DNA from 2 places in the Ruegeria marisflavi genome. Region 1 is predicted to be linked to the other one. Evidence: riboswitches for the same ligand, from Rfam matches in the RefSeq annotation. Region 1 holds a riboswitch; the other holds the start of a gene.
The links. A riboswitch is a leader RNA that binds a small molecule or an ion and turns the genes downstream of it on or off. The one in region 1 is predicted to bind cobalamin.
Positions count from the first base shown of each region.

Region 2: it holds a riboswitch for cobalamin, as region 1 does, so the genes downstream of both, OEZ49_RS06370 (hypothetical protein) here and OEZ49_RS14725 (DUF1636 domain-containing protein) in region 1, are expected to answer to the same signal.

Region 1 is NZ_JAOVQN010000015.1:31,940-35,342, reverse strand. It holds gene cobW (cobalamin biosynthesis protein CobW) at 1-775, opposite strand, end outside; gene OEZ49_RS14725 (DUF1636 domain-containing protein) at 779-1,162, opposite strand; cobalamin riboswitch at 1,245-1,461, opposite strand; gene OEZ49_RS14720 (LysR substrate-binding domain-containing protein) at 1,534-2,418, opposite strand; gene OEZ49_RS14715 (NAD(P)-dependent oxidoreductase) at 2,639-3,403, shown strand, end outside.
Region 2 is NZ_JAOVQN010000004.1:207,451-210,853, reverse strand. It holds gene OEZ49_RS06380 (calcium-binding protein) at 1-976, shown strand, start outside; gene OEZ49_RS06375 (protein-tyrosine phosphatase family protein) at 1,107-1,601, shown strand; gene OEZ49_RS06370 (hypothetical protein) at 1,594-2,013, opposite strand; cobalamin riboswitch at 2,099-2,311, opposite strand; gene ypfJ (KPN_02809 family neutral zinc metallopeptidase) at 2,419-3,270, shown strand; gene OEZ49_RS06360 (TetR/AcrR family transcriptional regulator) at 3,267-3,403, opposite strand, start outside.

The sequences.
Region 1 (3,403 bases):
CCACCACGATGCTTTCGAAATCGTCATGTTCGTGGTCGTCATGGCCGTCGTGATGGCTGGGACGGGCATCCATGTCATCCTCAGCGGCAGCGCCAAGGCCCAGGATAACGCGCACATCAACGGCGCCCTCGGCCACTTCGACCACCGGCAGCGGGCGTGGCGCCTCGGCGGCGATCACCTCGCGCGCACGGGCCACGCCCTCGGGGCCGGCCAGATCGGGCTTGGTCAGCAGGATGATGTCGGCGCAGCTGATCTGATCCTCGAACACCTCGGACAGGGGCGTTTCATGGTCGATCGAGTCATCCGCCAGACGCTGGGCATCCACCGCCGCCACATTGGGCGCGAACCGGCCCGCCGCCACCGCCTCGGCATCGGCCAGCGCGATCACGCCGTCCACGGTGATCTTGGACCGGATATCGGGCCAGTCGAACGCCTTCAAGAGCGGCTTCGGCAGCGCCAGGCCCGAGGTTTCGATCAGGATGTGATCGGGGCGCGGCTCCAGCGCCATCAGCGCCTCGATGGTGGGGATGAAATCATCGGCCACGGTGCAGCAGATGCAGCCATTGGCCAGTTCCATGATGTTTTCCGCGGGGCATTCGGGGATGGCGCAGCTTTTCAGGATCTCGCCATCAACGCCAACATCGCCAAATTCGTTGACCACCACGGCCAGCCGCTTGCCCTGCGGGTTCTGCATCAGGTGGCGGATCAGCGTGGTCTTGCCCGAGCCGAGAAAGCCGGTGATCACGGTAACGGGAAGTTTTTCAAGGGTGCTCATGGCTCAGGCTCCGATCGGGGGGATGCGCGCGGCGCAGTTCTTGCGAAAGTGGACGGGGCGCTCGCGCCAGGGGACGAGCCCGTCAGCGGTTGCGTGATACTTGGTGACGCCTTCGACGATGGTGGCCACGTCATCGGCCTCGTTGAGGTTTTCGTAGACAAAGGTCCAGCGCGCCGGACCGCCGCGCAGCACGATGGAGCAGCCCTGATCGCAATTGGACAGACATTCGACCGGTTTTAGGATGACCCCTTCGGGCAACTCGGCCGCGCTCAGCGCGCGGTGCAACAGGGCGCCGGGGCGCTGGGCATCGTCCTCGACCGGCAATCCACGGCGGCAGGTCGTACAGACCAGCAGTTCGACTGGTGCAGCTTCGGTCACGTCTCTCATCCCCCCTCGTCAGGTGCGGGGGACGGGGTTTGCGCGGGCCACGCTCTCGGACATGGACCCGACACCGGAACACCCCGTCCGGTCTTGTCTTCGGGCGTTGGCAGGTCTCCCGGCTTGCGGATGTCAGGGTCTTGCCCTGTCGGGCGTCCCGCCTTCCCGGCCTTTCGGCCAGTGGCTTGGGCACCCTCTCCGGTCACGGTCGCGGGGGCGGCTGCGCTTGACGCCCGGCCTCTTGGCCGGTCCGCTGGCACATTCCCTTTTCATCCGGTTTCCCGGACACCAACAGCAGGCACATGCGGCAAGCGCGGGGGACTTGTCAAGCGCGCCGGACCGGGGGACACTGGGCTTTGCAGAAAAGCGACCGCTGGGGATCACCCAGCGGCATCCGCCCCGGCCCGCGTCCGCAGCCACGATAGAAAGAGCTGCGCCCGAGCCGGGGATGCGGCCGCCCGGGGCGGCCGGATCAGGTAATGCGACTGGGAAAAAGGAATCGGTTCGCCCGCCAGGCGCAACGGTATGCCCTGCGCGATGGCATTGCGGGCAAAGCGGGTCAGGATGGTGGCATAGCCCGCCCCTGCCAGCACCAACTGGATGGCCGAGACCGTGGTATCCACCGAAAACAGCGCCGCACGCTCCGCCGGTGGCAGCCCCTGTGCCTCGAACCAGCGCGCCCAGTTGTCTTCGTACCCAAGGATGTGGATCTGCGGCGCGGCGCGCAGCGCCTCGGGCGACAGGTGCGGCCCGTCGGCGCGGCCGATCGGCACGATGGTCTCGTCGCACAACTTTTCGGCCAGCAGTCCGGGCCAGTCGCCGTGACCCAGGCGGATGTCCAGATCGACATCCTCGTTTTCGGGTCCGTCGCCCCAGATGTTCGACACCAGCCGCACCGGGATATCCGGATAGGCCGCCGCAAACGCGGGCAGTTCCGTGGCAATCCAGTAGGTCGCGGTTGAGATCGGCGCGCGAATTCGCAGGGTCTGACGGGTCGCAGGCCCGAACAGGCTGTTGGTGGACAGGGCGATATCGGCCAGCGCCCGGCGTACGGTCAGCGCATAGGATTGCCCCAGCTCGGTCAGCCCCAGCCGCCGGGCCGCGCGCGAGAACAGTCGCTCGCCCAGTTCGGCCTCGAGCGAGCGGATATGCAGCGACACTGCGGTCTGGGTCAGCCCAAGCTCTCGCGCGGCTTCGGTGAAATTGAGATGCCGGGCGGCGGCCTCGAATGTCCGCAGCCAGGTCGGATTAGGCAGCCTGTCCAAATAGGTTCCTCCACTGTCCCTTCGCGCGCCGCCCAGAAAATTTCAAATTTTCTGGACCAAAATTCTGTTCAGAATTTTGTCAGTTTCCGAGGTCAGGTCAATTATCACAAAAATATTTTTGGTATTTTTCCCGTTATTATTCGTTTCTGTTGGTGCCTCTCTCAGCAGATACTGCGCCCGAAACAAATCATCCGGGGTGTTTCCCCGCTGGGAGGACAATATGAAAGTAGGGTTCATCGGACTGGGCAATGTGGGTGGCAAGCTCTCGGGCTCGCTCCTGCGCAATGGCGTCGATCTGACGGTGCATGATCTAAATTCCGATCTCGTCGAGGGGTTCGTGTCCCGTGGCGCCCAGGCCGCCCAAGGTCCGGCGCAGATGATGCGCGATTGCGACGTGGTGATCACCTGCCTGCCGTCGCCCGCCGCCAGTGCTGCGGTGATGCAAGAGATGCTGCCCGAGGTGAAGGACGGCAAGATCTGGCTCGAGATGTCGACCACCGACGAGGCCGAGGTGAAGCGTCTCGGTGCGCAGGTGATCGAACGGGGCGGCGCCGCCGTCGACTGCCCGGTTTCGGGGGGGTGCCACCGGGCCGATACCGGCAATATCTCGATCTTTGCGGGCTGCGACCGCGCCACCTTTGAACGCATCCTGCCCTTCCTCACCATCATGGGCCGCCGCATCCTGCACACCGGCCCGCTTGGCTCTGCCTCGGTGCTCAAGGTGATGACCAATTACCTCGCGACCGCCAACCTGCTGACCTGCTGCGAGGCGCTTGTGACGATGAAGGCCGCAGGAATGGACATGAACACCACCTATGAGGCGATCAAGATCAGTTCCGGCACCTCCTTCGTGCATGAAACCGAAAGCCAGGTGATCCTGAACGGCAGCCGCGACATCAACTTCACCATGGATCTGGTGAAAAAGGATATCGGCCTGTTCCAGACCATCGCCGACCGCGCTGGCGTGCCGCTGGAAATCTCACCG
Region 2 (3,403 bases), on a different contig from region 1:
CCTTGCGCTGGTTGGGCTCGGTGTCGGCCTGACCGCGCTGTTGCTGAACGATGGCGATGACGTTGATGCAGCCGTCGCCGCCGGTCCCCGCATCACCTCCGACGACGACAACCTGGTCTTTGACCAGGGTTTCCGCCCCGGCATCGCCGAGGGCCTCACCGATCTGGTAGCAGAAGGCGAGATAACCCAGGCCGAGGCCGAGGCGATCCTTGGAGATATCGACTTCGTCTCTGGCACCCAGAACCTGGACACCCGCGCGGGCGACGATGTGGTGGTGCTGCTTCAGGGCGACAACAGGATCGAGACCGGCGATGGCGACGACATGGTTCTGTCCGGGACCGGCGCGGATAACGTCAATCTGGGATCGGGCGACGATGTCTATGGTACCGACACGCGCGTGATCCACCGGGACGATGATGAACAGAGCTTTCCCGATCCCGAGGATGCCATTTCCGTCGGCAACGCGCCGGTGCGCGGCGACGATCTGGAACAGGGCAATGACACGATCGCGGGCGGCACGGGCGACGATGCGATTTCTGACAATTTTGGTCGCAACCTGATCAATGGCCAGCAGGGCGACGATTTCATCATTTCCGTGGATGATGCCAGCGATCAAGGCACGGCGGATACCGTCAGGGGCGGCGTTGGCCAGGACATTCTGGTGGTGGATCAGGGCGATCATGTCACCACTGGCGATGGCGCCGACCAAGTGGTGATCGAGACCTATAACGACGTTGTGGATGGCTATGATCTGATCACGATCACAGATTTCATCGCCGGACAGGATGCGCTGACTGTACAAGGTAACGTCGACCTGTTGCGCCCGGCGCCGGACGGGACCTCGCCGGTCAGCCTGCAAAAGCTTGAGGACGACGGTGGAACCCTTGTCCTGATCAACGGGATCCCGATCGCGCATCTGTTGGGCGTGCAGGGGATGAGCCCAGGTCAGATCGAGGTGCACATCGACAACCGGTGACACACCCTGCGGCTGTTTTCCCGCGCCAGGGTATCCGGGCTTGCGATGCGGCCATGTCCAAGGGCATTCTACCGCCGGGGCGCACTGGGCATGCCCCATGGCGCGGTATGTTCGGGAGGGAGGACCGCAGATGGCGCAGCTGGTGCTTTATGCGCTGCAAGTCGGCGGCGGCACGTTGGCGATCTGCCAGTTGCCCGGCCGGTCCGGCGATTATGCGGGCGATCTGGATCTGATCGCATCCTGGGCACCGGGGCTGGTCATCTCGATGACCACCGAGATCGAGATGATGCAACACGGCGCGCACAACTTCGGCGCCGATATCCAGAGCCGCGCCAGCCGATGGGTTCACTTGCCGGTCCAAGATTTTGGAACCCCCAGCCGCGAGATCGAGGCGAAATGGGCCACGGCCAGCGCCTCGGCCCGCCACGCGCTGCGCGGCGGCGGGCGTGTCATGATCCATTGCATGGGCGGTTGCGGGCGCTCGGGCATGGCTGCCTTGCGGCTGATGATCGAGACCGGAGAAAACCCGGACGCCGCGCTGAAACACCTGCGCGCCGTCCGTGCCTGCGCTGTCGAAACCGACGAACAGATGGCCTGGGCCAAAGCCGGTCGCACTGTCAGCTAAAGACGCGGCGCTCCGCTTCTGTGGCAGCGCCGGTTCTGGCCTGGGATGGCGCGATCCGCCGGGCCTCTGCCATGGCACAGGGAAGCGGCCTGTTGTCCTTGACGATGATCTGCCCGCCCGGCGCCATCAGCGCATCTGCCAGCCGGTCGAACCAGCCGAAATCAGCCATCTCACCGGTGCCGCAAAAGATGCGGATACGGCTGTGCGAGGCGGAATAGAGCGCCTGACACCCGTCGCCACAGGCGGCCAGCGCGCATTCGCCTTCGATCTCGAAATCCTGCCCGGTGACGGGTTCCGCCTTTTGCATGGCCCGGGCCAAGTTCAAAACCAGCGCCGACAAGGCCGGACACGGCTTGCCCGTGCGTCGGCACAGGGTAACAGAAAATTGGTGGGTCTCGGTCGTCCAGATCATCAGCGCCCTCCGCGCAAGGGGGAGGGGTGATGGAGAGACGGCCGACAAAGGCGCTTCTGTCCCTCCCGGACACCCCGCCCGGGTTCGAGTAACAATGCTGATGGCAGGTCTCCTGACTCGCGGGTCGCAGCTTTGCCGACCTTCCCGGCCTTGCGGCCAGTGGCATTTCGGCTTCGCTCTCCGCCTACAGTTGCGGGGGCAGTCCCGGTATTGGCCCTCTGTTGCCAGATGACCGCACCGTGTTCCCTTTTCATCCCGAGTCGATTACGGCCCGGGAACCATCACGCCAGCGGTAGCGTTTGTACGGTGCAGGTGTCAAGCTACGGTATCCGGTCCAGGATTTTTCCCCCTGCGACCGGTTGCGGATACCCGTATCGGATAGTCAGGCTTCAAGGGGTGATCGTCATGCGGCTAAGAGGCGTGCGCGGCAGCAGGAATGTCGAGGATCGCCGCGCGCAGCGCGGCCGCGGCGGCATGGCCATCGGCGGGCGCGGGCTGGGTATCGGCGGGGTCCTGCTGCTTTTGGTGATCGGCGCCTTTACCGGCATCGACGTCACCCCGTTTCTCACCGAACAGCCGGGCCCGAGCCAGAGCGCACCCAAGGAACTGACCGCCGAAGAGCGGCAGGCGGGCGAATTCGTCTCGCGCGTATTGGCCACGACCGAGGATGTCTGGGGCACCGTGTTCCGCGATCAGTTGGGCCGCGACTACATCCCGCCGACGCTGGTGCTGTTCTCCCAAGTGACGTCCAGCCCCTGTGGCGGCGCCTCGGGCGCGACCGGGCCATTCTACTGCCCCGCCGACCAAAAGGCTTATCTCGACACCGATTTCTTTACCACCCTGGCCCGGCGTCTCCAGGCGGGCGGCGATTTTGCCGCCGCCTATGTGATCGCCCACGAAGTGGCCCATCACGTGCAGAACCAGCTGGGTATTCTGGGCCAGGTGGATCAGGCCCGGCGGCAATCCTCGCAGGTCGAGGCCAACGCACTGACCGTGCGGCTGGAATTGCAGGCCGATTGCCTGTCGGGGGTCTGGGCGCGCTCGGTTCAGGGTCTGATGGAACGTGGCGATCTGGAGGAAGCGCTGAACGCTGCCCGGATGATCGGCGACGACCGGCTGCAACGGCAGGCGGGCCGGGTCCCGCAACCGCATACATTCACCCACGGCACCTCGGCACAGCGGGCATCCTGGTTCGAACGCGGCTTTGATAGTGGCCGGGTCGCCAGCTGCGACACGTTCAGCACCAACCGTCTCTAATCCGCGCGCGGCAGCATCTCGGGCAAACGGCGCAGCACGTCCGAGGATTGCCGGGCGCGGGCCAGCATCCAGCCACCTTGCAGCAGGATGAACATGGTCTCGGCGGTCTTTTGCGGATCACCCAGACCAAAGC